3 regions of the Pseudomonas azadiae genome follow, and region 2 is predicted to be linked to each of the others. Evidence: riboswitches for the same ligand, from Rfam matches in the RefSeq annotation. Region 2 holds a riboswitch; each other region holds the start of a gene.

Region 1 (5,235 bases), on a different contig from region 2:
GCGCATGGGGGAGCTACCAATGGCTGGAAAAGCGTACTTATCCTGCACTCAAGCGTTGGTTTGGCGTTGAGGAACGAGCGAGTCTTTCCCGACAAAAATACTAGGACTTTGTACCTCGGTAATGATTTGGCGTAAACTGCCGGCAAGCCTGTGAGGAGTTTCCATGACTGCCATAACCATTACCGACGCCGCCCACGATTACCTGGCTGACCTGCTGTCCAAGCAGAACACCCCGGGTATCGGCATCCGCGTCTTTATCACCCAGCCTGGCACCCAATACGCCGAGACTTGCATTGCCTACTGCAAGCCCGGGGAAGAGAAGCCTGAAGACACCGCCCTGGGGCTGAAAAGCTTTACCGCGTATATCGATGCCTTCAGCGAAGCCTTCCTGGATGACGCCGTGGTCGACTACGCCACTGATCGCATGGGCGGCCAGTTGACCATCAAGGCGCCGAACGCCAAGGTGCCGAACGTCAACGCCGACAGCCCGGTCAACGAGCGCATCAACTATTACCTGCAAACCGAGATCAACCCGGGGCTGGCCAGTCACGGCGGCCAGGTCAGCCTGATCGACGTGGTGGAGGACGGCATCGCCGTGCTCAAGTTCGGCGGCGGCTGCCAGGGCTGCGGCCAGGCAGACGTGACCCTGCGCGAAGGCATCGAGCGCACGTTGCTCGAGCGTATCCCGGAGCTCAAGGGTGTTCGTGACGTGACCGACCACACGCAGAAAGAAAATGCCTACTACTGAGTAAGGCGTTCACTGCGAACACAAAAACGGCGCCCGTGAGCGCCGTTTTTTATGCTTTAAATTCAATATCTTGCGATATCTATCAGACAAATTACATCAACTGTGGGAGCGGGCTTGCTCGCGAATGCGTCGTGTCAGCCAAATCATTGGTGACTGACCCAACGCTTTCGCGAGCAAGCCAGCTCCCACCCTTTTGACCGCATTTATTCAGGGGCGATAGAGGTGCGCATGGCTCGCACGATACAGCGACGACTCGCTGAAGCTATCGTTGGCAAGCACCCGCCCCACAATGATCAGCGCCGTGCGCCGAAAGCCTTTGACGGCGACCTTTTTGCCGATATCACTCAGCGTCCCCACCGCCCAATCCTGGTCCGGCCACGTCGCGCGGTGCACCACGGCAATCGGGCAGTCCGCGCCGTAGTGCGGCAGCAGTTCGGCGACGATTTTCTCCAGATGATTGACCCCCAGGTGGATCGCCATGGTGGTGCCATGCCGCGCCAGGCTGTCGAAATCTTCGCCGGCCGGCATGGGGGTCTTGTCCGCGTAGCGGGTCAGGATCAGGCTCTGGGCGATGTCCGGCAGGGTCAGTTCGGTTTCCAGCAATGCCGCGCACGCCGCCACCGCCGTGACGCCGGGAATGATCTGGAAAGGAATGCCCAGCTCCCGCAAATAACGGATCTGCTCGCCGATCGCCCCATACAGGCTCGGATCGCCGGAGTGCACGCGCGCCACGTCATGGCCCTGCGCGTGGGCAGTCTTGATCAGGTCGATGATCTGTTCCAGGTGCAACTCGGCGCTATTGACCAGTGTGTGCGCCTGATGGCCGTCGAGTACCGCCGCCGGCACCAGCGAGCCGGCATAGATGATCACCGGGCAGTCGCGGATCAGGCGTTGGCCTTTGACAGTGATCAATTCCGGGTCGCCGGGGCCGGCACCGATGAAGTAGACGGTCATGGTGGAAATCCTGTTAAAAAACGGCAGAGCATGAAGATTGCTCATGATCGCAGAGGGCGATTATCGGGTTTTCAGCCGGTGCAAGCCAACGCAAAGGTGGCCTGGGCGGTTTTGCGGCGGGTGATCAGCAGGCGGGCGGGGCTGCCGGCAAGCTGCTCGGCCAGAGCCAGGGCGGCACTTTCGGCAATGCCGTAGCAGCCTGTATGGGCAAACGCGACCGCGGATGTGTGGCTCAGGTGTTCGGCATAAGGCGCCAGTTGCTCCACGCTGAAGCACTGAAGCGGCAGGTTCAACAGCGCCGCCAGCGCCAGCAAGCCGGGCTCATCCTGCTTGCGGTCGATACTGGCCAATGCATTGATCCGCTGGCGCTCGATACCGGCTTCGGCAAGCGCGCCGTCAAACAGGGCCAGCAGGGCGTTAACGTCACAACCCCGCTGGCAACCCAGGCCGACCACCAGGATCATGCCGAGTCTCGATCGTCGCGGTTGCGGCGAAACAGCCAGGCGCTGATCAGGCCCAGGGCCAGCCAGAACGCAACATTGGTCAACTGCGACGCGATCTTGAACTGCGCTTCCAGGGCCTCTGGCGCCAGCATCGAATGCACGGGCGGCTGCGGCGCGCCGATCACATGGGGAACGACCAGGATCGCCACGCCCAGCGCCTTGAGCAGCCAGTTGCGGCCAAACACGACCAGGGCGATTCCAGCAGCGGTAGACGCGGCGGTGCCGATCCACCAGATCTGCCGCTGCGCCAGGTCAGCGGCGGCGGTGCCCGGCAGCTCGGGCGGCAAGCCCATGGTCGGCGCCAGCACGAAGGTTGCGTAGCCGGCCAGGCCCCAGAGCAGACCGTGAGCGGTGCGGGTCGGCGCGCGCAGGGTGTACAGGCCCGCAAGCATCAAGGCGAAACCGACGGCGACTACCAGGTTACCGCCCGTGGTGGACAGCACGCGCTGCCAGCCATCTTCCGGCTCCCAAGCCTCTGCGTCGTGGGTGTGAGCCGCAGCACCGGCTGCGTGTTCGTGCGCAACTTCAGTGGCGGCCGGGGCCTGTTCAAAGGTTTCCGCCTGCAGAATCAACGGAGCCACCCAGAAACTTTGCAGCAGGGTCAGCAGCAGGGCGGCCAGCAATCCGGTGAAACCTGCGGTTTGTGCAATACGCTTGATCATCTCGGCAGGCCTCAGTGGCACGGGAACGCGGCGCTGTGGCGGGTATCGTGCGCAGCGTTATGCACCGCCTCGATATGCGAGAAGCCGGCGAAATACACCAGGCAGGCGCCGAGAATCGACGCACCGATGGCGACGGTCAGGCGTTGGCTCAGGGTCGTGGTGCTGCAGGTGGAGTGCGAGGTGCTGCTGATGATCGACATGGCGCGTCCCTTCAGGTGTCAGGGTGAAACGAGCGCATGAAAACCCCGCGAGCCAGGCACGCAGGGTTTTGAACAGCGCCCGCCCACCGCGGGTTTGTTATCTGATTTTTCGGGCCGGTCTCCGGGCTTGCGAGGGGCATCGGGCCTATAAGCATCGCCTTCCCATGCCGTAGAGGCACAGTGGATCTGACGCTTCACTCACTTACCGTTGCGGGGGCAGCACCGGACTTGTCGTAACGCTATGACGCACCGGTTTCCCGTTTCACCCTGTGAAGGGCACCCGAAACAAGATGTTCAGGAGAACACGCTCGACCAATGTGCGTCAAATCCAGGGCGTGCCTGTCATGAGCGTGTTGGGTCCAAGCGATCAAATCCACTTCCCTTGCCTGCAGAAGGTCACAGTACTTTGGTTGGCCCGGATCAGGTAATCAAGGTTTTCGATGTCAAATCGCTGGTCCTCATTTCCCGGAAACCCCAGGAAACCGATACCTATATCCAGTTCACGCAGCAGGTTGGGCCGTTCAAGCAGTTCTTTGGCCGCTGCGGTTGCTTCTGCGGAAAACGTTCGGGTGGTAGGGCGCAACCCCGCTGCTTCTTTCAGTTCGTTGAAGTTTACATACTGATCGTCAGCGCCCGCAGCGTACTCCCGGAAATGCTCTTTAATCATGCTGAGCAGGTGTTTGTTGCCTACATTGCAGTGCGGGTTTGGTAAGTTCGACGTCGAGCGTTTCTGCACCGTATGTTCGGGCGAGCTGCTGGAGAATGACAGCGGCGTGTTGAGGTTGGCGATTGGCAGCATTCTGAATGACTCTTGATTGATGACAGTAGAGTGGCAGTCCTGTCGTCAATCACGTTGATCGACGGCAGTTGCGTTGATAGGTGGCGCCCGCTGCCGAGGCGTTCCCGGGGAAGTCTTTCCCTGTGTTTCACGTCGCCAAGAGGATAATTTCGGTGAGTGTGTGGGGGAGGGGCCAAGCCTGAGCGGCAAGTCCGCCATCGCCGACATTGACCCGCCCCCGCGCACTGCGTAGCCTTGCACCCTCGAGGTTCTTCGGCCCAGGTCGAAGCTAAGAAGGGAACGCGGTTCAAGCCGCGGCTGCCCCCGCAACTGTGAAGGGTTGAGCTGACTGCCACGCCACTGCCATATCGGCGGGAAGGCGCAGTCGGCGCCGGTCGCAAGACCTGCAAGCCCCAAGCCAGGAGACCTGCCTCGCAACCGATTTTCAATTCAACCGGGCGGGGTGATCCGGTGACGAAATCCGCTGCTGCGCGCCGTCGCAGGGCTTCTCGTCCCGTATGCCCGCCCCAAAAGGGCATCCGATGAAAACACTGGCCAAACTTCCCGTCACCATCGTTACCGGCTTTCTCGGCTCGGGCAAAACCACCTTGCTGCGCCATATGCTCGACAACGCCCAAGGCCGGCGCATCGCGGTGATCGTCAACGAATTCGGCGAGCTGGGCATCGACGGTGAAATCCTCAAGCAATGCTCCATCGGTTGCACCGAGGAGGAGGCCAACGGCCGTGTCTATGAACTGGCCAACGGCTGCCTGTGCTGCACGGTGCAGGAAGAGTTCTTCCCGGTGATGCGCGAATTGGTGGCGCGTCGTGGTGACCTTGACCACATCCTCATCGAAACCTCGGGCCTGGCCCTGCCAAAACCCTTGGTGCAAGCCTTCCAGTGGCCGGAAATCCGCAGCGCCTGCACGGTTGACGCGGTGATCACCGTGGTCGACAGCCCGGCCGTGGCCGCCGGCACGTTCGCCGCCTTCCCGGACCAGGTGGATGCCCAGCGCAAACTCGACCCGAACCTGGACCACGAATCGCCGCTGCACGAGCTGTTCGCCGACCAACTGGCCAGCGCCGACCTGGTGATCCTCAACAAGGCCGACCTGATCAGCGCCGAAGACCTGGCCCGTGTGCGCCTGGAAGTCGCCGAAGAACTGCCGCCAGCGGTGAAAGTCATCGAAGCCAGCAGCGGTCGCGTGCCGTTGGACGTGCTGATTGGCCTGGGCGCCGGCTCCGAGGAGCACATCGACGGCCGCCACAGCCATCACGACCACCACCACGAGGGTGAAGACGATCACGATCATGACGCCTTCGACTCCATCTCCATTGACCTGCCACAAGCCGACGAGTCGCTGTTGCTCGACGCCCTGACTCAATTGGT
Region 2 (5,235 bases):
CGGATATGTACCCGTCCAACCCCAACAGCCTGGTCGGCCCAAAGGCCGCCACGGCAACAAACTGTTTTGTGATCTGCCCAAGATAGCCTACTTGGCCCCCGACACCCGCCACACCGTATTCCCCACATCATCCGCCACCAGCAACCCCCCCTGCTGGTCAATCACCACACCCACCGGCCGGCCCATGGCCTTTTCATCCTTATCGAGAAACCCGGTCAGCACATCCACCGGCTGCCCTGTCGGCTTGCCACCTTCAAACGGCACGAAGATCACCTTATAACCACTGTGCGGCTTGCGATTCCACGAACCGTGCTGCCCGATAAACGCGCCATTGCTGAACGGCGCCGGAAGTTTGCTGCCTTCGGTAAAGGTCAGGCCCAACGAAGCGGTGTGCGGGCCGACCGCGTAGTCCGGCGCAATCGCCTTGGCCACCAGGTCCAGGTTCTGCGGTGTCACACGCACATCCACATGCTGCCCGTAATAACTGAACGGCCAGCCATAGAAACCGCCATCCTTGACCGAAGTGATGTAGTCGGGCACCAGGTCGCTGCCGATCTCGTCACGCTCGTTCACTGCCGTCCACAGCTTGCCGCTCTGCGGCTCCCACGCCATGCCGTTCGGGTTGCGCAGGCCGGAGGCGAAGATACGGTGCTGGCCGCTGGCGCGATCCACTTCCCAGATCGCCGCTCGGCCCTGTTCCGCTTCAAGCCCGTTTTCGCCGACATTGCTGTTGGAGCCCACGCTTACGTACAGCTTGCTGCCGTCCTTGCTAGCCACCACGTTTTTAGTCCAGTGGTGGTTCAGGGGGCCGCCGGGCAGGTCGACGACTGTCGTACCGGCGCCCTTGATCGCGGTTTCACCCGGTTGATAGGCAAAGCGCAGCAGCTTGTCCGAGTCGGCCACGTACAGGTCGTTGCCGACCAGTGTCATGCCAAAGGGGGAATTGAGATTTTCCAGGAACACTGTCCGTGTCTCCGCGACGCCGTCGTGGTCGGCGTCACGCAGCAATGTGATGCGATTCGCGCTCGGCACGCCGGCGCCGGCACGGCCCATGACTTTCTCCATGACCCAGCCACGAATGCCCTTGGCGTCGTCCGGCTTGGGCGGCGCGTTGGTTTCCGCCACCAGCACGTCGCCATTGGGCAGCACATACAGCCAGCGCGGATGGTCCAGGCCTTCGGCGAACGCCGCTATTTGGGTGCCGGCGGCGGCCGTGGGCTTCACGCCTTCGGGCCAGCCGATGGCGGGGGCGATATTGACGGTGGGGATCAGGGTTTTGTTCGGTTCGGGCAACTGGGGCGACGGTCCGGTACCGTCGGAGACCTGGAGGGTGGAGCTTTCACCGCAGGCAGCGAGGGTGCCGGCGACCATGATGAGTAGGGCGAGTCTTGTTTTGTGCATGGTGTACTCCTTGATACCTGTAAGGGTAGAGGAGGGCGACGGTGCGATGGTTCAAGTACACCACCAGCTTTAATTGACGCTCCACCCCCAACCCACTAACCTTCGCGGCTTGTTCCAGGTGCTCTGTGGCGTGCGCGTCGACAGAGTGAAACAGGGAAGCCGGTGAGCGAGCGCACTTGTACACAGTGCTGCCGCGATCCCGGCGCTGCCCCCGCAACGGTAAATGAGTCAAGGCGCTGCCTTTATTGCCACTGTATCCATGTGATATGGGAAGGCGCAGCGTTGGCCTGCTGTGCATGCACAGGCCACTCATGAGCCCGGAGACCGGCCTGAAACATCCAACAGCATCACGGTGGGCGATGCTTGGCTGTCTGTTTTTTGTTTTTTCCTGCCCGCCGTTTTTGTCCAGCCCCAACGGAGAGCTGTCATGACCGATTCCCCCGACCGCGACGAACGCCACCTGGCGCGCATGCTGCGCAAAAAAGCCGTGATCGACGAACGCATCGCCAATTCCCCCAACGAGTGCGGCTTGCTCCTGGTGCTGACCGGCAACGGCAAAGGCAAGAGCAGCTCCGCGTTCGGCATGCTCGCCCGGGCCATGGGCCACGGCATGCAGTGCGGCGTGGTGCAGTTCATCAAGGGGCGCCACAGCACGGGCGAAGAGTTGTTCTTCCGCCGCTTCCCCGAGCAGGTACGTTTCCATGTGATGGGCGAAGGCTTTACCTGGGAAACCCAGGACCGCCAGCGCGACATCGCCGCCGCCGAAGCGGCCTGGGCGGTGTCCCGCGCGATGCTGCAAGACCCGAGCATCGGCATGGTGGTGCTGGACGAACTCAACATTGCTCTCAAGCACGGCTACCTCGACCTCGACCAGGTGCTCGGCGACCTGCAAGCTCGGCCACCGATGCAGCACGTGGTGGTCACCGGCCGTGGCGCCAAGCCCGAGTTGATCGAGATGGCCGACACCGTCACCGAGATGGGCATGCTCAAGCACGCATTCCAGGCCGGCATCAAGGCACAGAAGGGCGTCGAACTTTGAATCAGCCCCGTCATTGCCCGGCCGTATTGATCGCCGCACCGGCGTCCGGCCAGGGCAAAACCACCGTCACCGCCGCGCTCGCCCGTTTGCACCGCAACCTGGGGCGCAAGGTGCGCGTGTTCAAATGCGGCCCGGATTTCCTCGATCCGATGATCCACGAACGCGCCAGCGGTGCGCCGGTGTATCAATTGGACATGTGGATGGTGGGCGAGCAGGAAAGTCGCCGGTTACTGTGGGAAGCGGCAGGTGAAGCGGACCTGATCCTGATCGAAGGCGTGATGGGCCTGTTTGACGGAACTCCGTCCAGCGCCGACCTGGCGCGCCATTTCGGCGTGCCGGTATTGGCCGTGATCGACGGCACGGCCATGGCCCAGACCTTCGGCGCGTTGGCGCTGGGCCTGGCGCGCTATCAGCCGGATCTGCCGTTCGCCGGCGTGCTGGCCAACCGCGTCGGTACCCTGCGCCATGCGCAATTGCTCGAAGGCAGCCTCACCGAGGGCCTGCGCTGGTACGGCGCGTTGTCCCGTGAGACCGGTATCGAATTACCCAGCCGCCACCTTGGTTTGGTGCAGGCCAGCGAATTGAATGACCTGGATGTGCGCCTGGACGCCGCCGCCCAAGCCCTGGGCAGCAGTTGCGAAGTCGCCTTGCCGCCGCCGGTGACCTTTGCCGCGCCGGAAGTGATCGAGGCCGAGCCACTGCTCAATGGCGTGCGTATTGCTGTGGCCCGCGACGAAGCCTTCGCTTTTACCTACGGTGCCAGTCTTGACCTGCTGCGGGCAATGGGCGCCGAGCTGAAGTTTTTCTCGCCCATTCACGATCGCGCATTGCCTGATGCCGACAGCCTCTACCTGCCCGGCGGTTACCCGGAACTGCACCACCAGGCGCTGTCGCAAAACACCCCGATGCTTGACGCGATCCGCGCTCACCATGCGGCCGGCAAACCCTTGCTTGCCGAGTGCGGTGGCATGCTCTACCTGCTGGACTCGCTGACCGATGTCGACGGCACCCGCGCCGAACTGGTCGGCCTGTTGCAGGGCGATGCGGTGATGCAAAAGAAACTGGCGGCGTTGGCGTTGCAAAGTGTCGAGCTGCCGGAAGGCACGTTGCGTGGCCATACCTATCACCATTCCCTGACCAGCACCGAATGCCAGCCGATTGCTCGTGGCCTGAGCCCCAATGGTGGGCGCGGGGCAGAGGCGGTTTACCGACAAGGGCGGATGACGGCTTCCTACGTGCACTTTTACTTTCCATCCAATCCATCGGCGGTGGCCGCATTATTTGCGCCGGACCTTGAGACCGCTATCGCAGGCAAGCCAGCTCCCACCTTGGATAGTGTTTCAACTCGGGCAATTGTGGGAGCGGGCTTGCCCGCGATAGGGCCATGACTGACAACGCCTTCCCCCAGGCCGACCGCGACGCCGTTTACCGCGCCATCGCCGAACGCCGCGACATGCGCCACTTCAGCGGCGGCACGGTAGCCCCCGAGTTACTGCACCGCCTGCTCCAGGCTGCGCACCAGGCCCCCAGTGTTGGCTTGATGCAGCCCTGGCGCTTTATTCGCATCAGTGACCGTCACCTGCGTGGGCAAATCCAGCAACTGGTGGAGGAAGAGCGCATCCGCACCGCCGAAGCCCTGGGCGAGCGCTCCGATGCGTTCATGAAGCTCAAGGTCGAAGGCATCCACGATTGCGCCGAAGTGCTGGTGGCTGCGTTGATGGACGATCGCGAGCGGCACATTTTCGGGCGGCGTACCTTGCCGGAAATGGACATGGCCTCGCTGTCCTGTGCCATCCAGAATCTGTGGCTGGCGGCCCGCGTCGAAGGGCTGGGCATGGGCTGGGTCTCGCTGTTCGAGCCGCAGGCGCTCGCCGACCTGCTGGGTTTGCCGCCTGGCGCAAAACCCCTGGCTGTGTTGTGCCTGGGACCGGTGGCCGAGTTTTATCCGGCACCGATGTTGCAGCTTGAAGGCTGGACCGAGCCTCGGCCGCTGAGTGACATGTTGTATGAAAATGTGTGGGGAGTGAGTCAATGAGTGTGGCCTTGCTGTGTGTCGCTGCAGTGGCGCTGGATGCGCTGCTGGGCGAGCCCAGGCGCTGGCATCCGCTGGTGGCGTTCGGCAATTTCGCCGGGCGCATCGAACGACGTTTCAACAGCGGTGGCCGCGGTTGGCGCAGCCATGGCGTGACCGCGTGGTTTATTGCCGTGGTGCCGCTGACCCTGCTGGCCACGGCGTTGTCGTGGGCGCCGTATATCGGCTGGGCCCTGGAGATCCTGGCGTTGTACCTCGCCCTCGGCATGCGCAGCCTCGGCGAGCATGTCGTCCCGGTGGCCCAGGCCCTGCGCAGCGATGACCTTGAAGAAGCGCGCACACGCGTGAGCTACCTGGTCAGCCGCCAGACCAGTGAGCTGGACCGCACCGAAGTCGCCCGCGCGGCCACTGAGTCGGTGCTGGAAAACGGCAGCGATGCGGTGTTCGCCGCGCTGTTCTGGTTTGTGGTCGCCGGCGTGCCGGGCGTGGTGCTGTATCGCCTGAGCAACACCCTCGACGCCATGTGGGGTTATCGCAATGAACGCTTTGAGCGCTTCGGTTGGGCGGCGGCAAAAATCGACGATGTGCTGAACTATATTCCCGCGCGCCTGGTGGCATTGACGTACGCCGTGCTGGGCAAGACGCGCCTGGCGCTGCGTTGCTGGCGCACCCAGGGGCCGACCTGGGACAGCCCCAATGCGGGGCCGGTGATGGCCGCCGGTGCGGGCGCCCTGGGCGTTGAGCTGGGTGGCGCGGCGATCTA
Region 3 (5,235 bases), 310 kb from region 2:
CACGGCATAGGGCAACGCCGAGAGCAGGCCGATCCACAGCGAATCACGGATGCCCGAGGAACGGATCAGGTCTGGCATCCAGAAGTTGATGCCATACGACGCCATTTTGATCACAAAGTACACCGCGGCCAGCACCGCCACTTCGCGTGTCAACAAGACGCGCCATAACGACGCGTGTTCCGGTTTCGTGCTGCGCCCGTGATCGAGGTTGGCCTTGAGCATCGCTTTTTCGTCGGCGTTCAGCCATTTCGCGGCGTCGATATCACGGTCCAGCTTCCACAGCACCAGCACCCCCAGGCCGACACAAGGTAGGCCGGAAATCACAAACAGCCAATGCCAACCGGCCAACCCCAGCACACCGTCCATGGCGCTGAGTACCATTCCGGCCACCGGGCCGCCCACCGCGCCGGCCAACGGTACGGAGAGGAACCAGATGCCGTTCATTTTCGCCAAGGTTTTCTTGGGAAACCAGCACGCCAGGTAGAACAGGATGGCAGGGCCGAAACCGGCCTCCATCACGCCAATCAGAAAACGTAGAAAATAAAGCGTGTACTGGCTGTAGGCGAACATCATTGCGGCCGTCGCCAGCCCCCACGACACCATGATCCGACACACCCAGGCCGGCGCACCGTAGCGCCGCACGCCGAGGCTGCTGGGCACTTCAAACAGCACGTAGCCAACGAAAAACATGCTCGCGGCCAACCCATAGGCGGCGTCCGACAAGCCGAACGCCGCCTGCATCTGGCTCTTGGCGAAGCTGATGTTGATGCGATCAAAATAGGAAAACAGAAAGCAGACCATGGTCAGCGGCAGGATGCGCAGGGCAACCTTGCGGTATAGCTGCAGTTCGTCGAGGGTGTAATCGTCGCGCGCGGACGCGGTAATCGTCTTCATGGGTGTTCTCCATTATTGTCATTATTGGGGAGACGGAAACGGTGCTGAATCAGCCTGGGGCAGCAATGTTGAGTACGCCTGCCGCGCACAGTTGGGCGATCTGTAAATCGCTGTAGCCGAGTGCTTTCATGATTGGGTGGGAGTGTTCGCCGATGCGGGCCATCGGCTGGCGTGGCTGCAGGCGTCGCCCCGCGAGTGAAAACGGCAGCAAGGGCACCGAGGTGAAGCCACCGTCCTCCAACTGCAACGGCGCCAGACCGCCGCTCTGCAACAGGTGCGGGTCGTCGAACAGTTCGTGGGGTTGGCGGATCAGGGCGAAGGGAACGTCATGCGCTTGCAGCTGTGCGGCCAGGGCCTGCGCCGGCATGCTGGCAAAAATCCCCGCCAGTTGCCCCAACAGCCGCGGGCGTTGCGCAACCCGTTCAGCGTTGGTGGCCAGAAGCGGATCGGCGAGCAGTTCACCCAGGCCAAGCAATTGGCACAGCGCTCGCCACTGCCGGTCTCCCGTGGCGGCCAGGAACATCTGCTGACCCTCGGCAAATTCGAACACGTCGTAGATCGCCCACGCGCTGATGCGGCTGGGCATGGGCTCGGGGATTTTCCCGGTCACTGCGTATTGCTGCATATGCTGCGCCGCCAGTAAGACGCAGTTCTCGTAGAGCGCGGCCTGTACTTCGCACCCTCTGCCGGAGCGGTCTCGCTCCCTCAACGCCGCCAGGACGCCAATCACGCCAAACATCCCGCCCATGATGTCGTTGACCGAACTGCCCGCTCGCAGCGGTCTGCCCGGCGGCCCGGTCATGTACGCCAGGCCCGCCATCATCTGCACCACCTCATCCAGGGCCAGGCGGTTGCCGTAGGGGCCGCTGAGGAAGCCCTTATGCGCGGCATAGATCAAGCGCGGGTTACGGGCCTGCAAAGCAGCGTAGTCCAGGCCCAGTTGCCGCATGCGGCCCGGGCGGAAATTCTCGATAAACACATCGGCGGTGTCGATCAGCGCCAGCATCGCCTCGCGCCCTTGACGGGTTTCGATGTCCAGGGCCAGGCTGGACTTGTTGCGGTTGAACGCGCGAAAGAAGCCCGCGCCGGCGCCAGGCAAGCGCCGTGTTCCATCGCCGGCCACCGGTTCGACCTTGATCACCTCAGCGCCCAGGTCCCCCAGAATCATCCCGCACGTCGGCCCCATGACCATATGGGACAGTTCGACGACGCGCACCCCGTGCAATGGAAGTCCGGACATGGCGCTACCCCTTTCTAGTTAATGTGCGTCGAGGCTAGAGAGGCTATGCATAAACGAAAAGACGCAATCTACGGGGTGATCTATCGCCAGTCACGATGGATCAGCGGTGCCTCGCCCGCGCAACAAGCCACACCGTTTAACAGGTGCTCAAGCAAGCGTTGCGCGGGTGCCGACAACGCATCGCGGTCGCGCAGGCAGATCACCAGTTCGCCCAAGGCCCAGGCATCGGACAAGGCGATGATGCGCACGTCAAACAGCGGCGCGTAACGCATCACCGCCTCCCGCGGGAACAGGGCAAGCCCCAGGCCACACTGGACCAGGCGCAACGCCGCATGAAACGACGACACGCAGGCGCGGTAATGCAGCGCCTGCCCGCATTGCTCGGCCTCGCGGCGCAAAAACGTGTTGAGCGTGGCAAAAGACGACAAGCCGATGTGATCGAACGCCAGGGTTTCCTGGAACCCCACGCACGCGTGACTGGCCAAGGCATGGTCCGTGCCGACCACCACGGCCAGATGATCCTGGCGGTACGGCAACAGCTGCAGCTCACCGCACGCTACCGGACGGCGGCACACTCCCAGGTCGGCGCTGCCGTCGAGCACGCCACGTGTGACGTCGAGGCTGAAGCGTTCTTGCATATCCACCTGGACCCGAGGGTTGTGCAGCATGAACGTCGACAGTTCTTCCGGAAGAAACTCAGTCATCGCCGACACATTCGCCAGCACCCGCACATGCCCTCTTTCGCCCCCAAGGTACTCCCCCAGTTCGCTGTCGAGCCGTTCCATGGCGCGTGTCAGACCGCGCGCATGCCGCAACAGCGCCAAGCCCGCCGACGTAGGCTCGACCCCGCGCTTGCTGCGCTTGAGCAGCACCGTGCCAAAACGTTGCTCGATATCCGAGATACGTTTGCTGGCCGCTGAAGGCGCTATAAACGCCCGCTCGCTGGCCCGGCCGATGGTGCCTTCTTCACAGACCAATATGAACAGGTGCAGGGAAAAGTAGTCCAGGTGCTGCATGCTCAGCCCTTCGCGACGAACGTTGAGATCACGCCGTCTAAACGTGGCGTTTATCGATTGTCCTTCAATAAACGTGCGACCTGGCTCAATCTCATGTTTTGAAACAAAGCCGCACACGACATGGCTTACCCATGGCCTGCCCCCCGGTTTTCAACTACCATGCGGCCGCCGGTTCCCAAACGGGACTAATAGGGAATCCGAAGCGCGGTACCTGCGCGCCAATCGGAACTGCCCCCGCAACTGTAGGTGCCGAGCCTGCTCCTTGATGCCACTGGATTCCGTCCGGGAAGGCTGGAGCGTGGCGACGACGCATCAGTCAGGAGACCTGCCGGCACACGCTCAATCACTAACCGGCGGGGTGTCCGGGAAGGACATTCTTGCCCGCCTGTACCACAGCGCTCGAGGGTGTATTTCCGCTACCGTATCTCCCCAGCTCCACGTACGGTTCACCCGGAGATCGCTCCATGCTGCCACGCGTTACCGCCCTGCTCGCCAGCATCGGCTTCTGTGCCCTGGCCCACGCCGCGCCTACCCACTACCCGTTGACCGTGGAAAACTGCGGCAGCACTCTCTCGTTCCAGCAGGCGCCCGCCCGCAGCGTGACCATCGGCCAGGCGGCTACCGAGATGCTGTATGCCTTGGGCGTGGGCGACAACGTGGTCGGCACGTCGCTGTGGTTCAACAGCGTACTGCCGCAGTTCAAGGCACAGAACGACACCATCGAGCGGCTGGCCAACAACGAGCCGAGCTTCGAAGCGGTGATCGCCAAACGCCCGCAACTGGTGGCCGCCGAGCTGGAATGGGTGGTCGGCGTGCACGGTGTGGTAGGCACCCGCGAGCAATTCCATGAACTGAAGATTCCCACCTACTTGCTGCCCTCCGACTGCGAAGGCAAGGACAACCTGGTGGGTGCCGACGGCACGCGGCTGCAGCCGTTTCGCATCGAGACGATTTACAAAAGCATCAGCCAACTGGCGCAAATTTTCGACGTACAGGATCGCGGCCAGCAGTTAAATGACGAACTCAAGGCGCGTCTGGCCAAGTCCGTCGCCACGGTGCAGGGCAAAGGCCTCAAGCACGCCAGCGCGCTGGTGTGGTTCTCCAGTTCCGAACTGGCCAGCGACCCGTACGTGGCCGGCCATAAAGGTGTTCCCGAATTCATGCTGCAGACGCTGGGCTTGCACAACGTGGTGCAGTCCGATGAAGAGTGGCCCGCCGTCGGCTGGGAAACCATCGCCAAGGCCAACCCGACCTTCCTGGTGATCGCACGCATGGACCGCCGTCGCTACCCCGCCGACGATCATGAAAAGAAACTCGCCTTTTTGCGCAGCGATCCGGTGACGCGCAACATGGACGCGGTGAAAAACAACCGCATCATCATTCTCGACGCCATGGCGCTGCAGGCCAGCATTCGCACGTTCGACGGCCTTGAACAACTGGCGGCCGCCATCGACGGCTACGACCTGCCCAAATGATCCGCACCCTACTCGCCCTGGCCTTGCTGCTGATCGCCGTGCTCGCCGGCGTGGCCATCGGCGAAACCGCCATCTCACCGCACGTGGTGCTGCAGGTACTGGCCAACAAGCTGTGGGCCGCCGGTTATGTGCTGGACCCCATCGATGAAGGCGTGGTGTGGAACTACCGCCTCACACGCGCGCTGGTCGCCGCCGCCTGCGGTGCGGGGCTGGCGACGTGCGGGGTGATCCTGCAGTCGTTGTTGCGCAACCCCCTGGCCGATCCGTACCTGCTGGGCATCAGCGCCGGTGCCTCGACCGGCGCGGTGCTGGTGGCGTTGATGGGCGTGGGCGGCGGGCTGGTTTCGTTGTCGGCCGGTGCGTTTGCCGGCGCGATGGCGGCGTTCGCCCTGGTGATCCTGCTCGCGCGCGCCAGCGGTTCGGCCAGCGGCACCGGCCAGATCATCCTCGCCGGCATTGCTGGTTCGCAATTGTTCAATGCGCTCACCGCGTTCCTGATCACCAAGTCCGCCAGTTCCGAACAGGCGCGCGGCATCCTGTTCTGGCTGCTGGGCAACCTCAGCGGCGTGCGCTGGCCCTCGGTGTGGCTGGCGGTGCCGGTGGCGGTCGC

Evidence for each region. A riboswitch is a leader RNA that binds a small molecule or an ion and turns the genes downstream of it on or off. The one in region 2 is predicted to bind cobalamin.
Region 1: it holds a riboswitch for cobalamin, as region 2 does, so the genes downstream of both, KVG91_RS25510 (CbtB domain-containing protein) here and cobO (cob(I)yrinic acid a,c-diamide adenosyltransferase) in region 2, are expected to answer to the same signal.
Region 3: it holds a riboswitch for cobalamin, as region 2 does, so the genes downstream of both, KVG91_RS03485 (ABC transporter substrate-binding protein) here and cobO (cob(I)yrinic acid a,c-diamide adenosyltransferase) in region 2, are expected to answer to the same signal.

Annotation. Positions count from the first base shown of each region.
Region 1 is NZ_JAHSTY010000002.1:2,025,560-2,030,794, reverse strand. Features, by position in the region: gene KVG91_RS25535 (acyltransferase family protein) at 1-104, shown strand, start outside; gene nfuA (Fe-S biogenesis protein NfuA) at 164-748, shown strand; gene cobM (precorrin-4 C(11)-methyltransferase) at 956-1,702, opposite strand; gene KVG91_RS25520 (cobalamin biosynthesis protein) at 1,774-2,166, opposite strand; gene KVG91_RS25515 (CbtA family protein) at 2,163-2,867, opposite strand; gene KVG91_RS25510 (CbtB domain-containing protein) at 2,879-3,067, opposite strand; cobalamin riboswitch at 3,163-3,366, opposite strand; gene KVG91_RS25505 (hypothetical protein) at 3,435-3,866, opposite strand; cobalamin riboswitch at 4,095-4,294, shown strand; gene cobW (cobalamin biosynthesis protein CobW) at 4,388-5,235, shown strand, end outside.
Region 2 is NZ_JAHSTY010000001.1:1,089,127-1,094,361, reverse strand. Features, by position in the region: gene KVG91_RS04840 (PQQ-dependent sugar dehydrogenase) at 88-1,401, opposite strand; cobalamin riboswitch at 1,501-1,748, shown strand; gene cobO (cob(I)yrinic acid a,c-diamide adenosyltransferase) at 1,829-2,440, shown strand; gene KVG91_RS04830 (cobyrinate a,c-diamide synthase) at 2,437-3,828, shown strand; gene bluB (5,6-dimethylbenzimidazole synthase) at 3,825-4,475, shown strand; gene cbiB (adenosylcobinamide-phosphate synthase CbiB) at 4,472-5,235, shown strand, end outside.
Region 3 is NZ_JAHSTY010000001.1:779,718-784,952, forward strand. Features, by position in the region: gene KVG91_RS03470 (MFS transporter) at 1-894, opposite strand, end outside; gene KVG91_RS03475 (CaiB/BaiF CoA transferase family protein) at 944-2,134, opposite strand; gene KVG91_RS03480 (LysR substrate-binding domain-containing protein) at 2,215-3,150, opposite strand; cobalamin riboswitch at 3,303-3,497, shown strand; gene KVG91_RS03485 (ABC transporter substrate-binding protein) at 3,615-4,625, shown strand; gene KVG91_RS03490 (FecCD family ABC transporter permease) at 4,622-5,235, shown strand, end outside.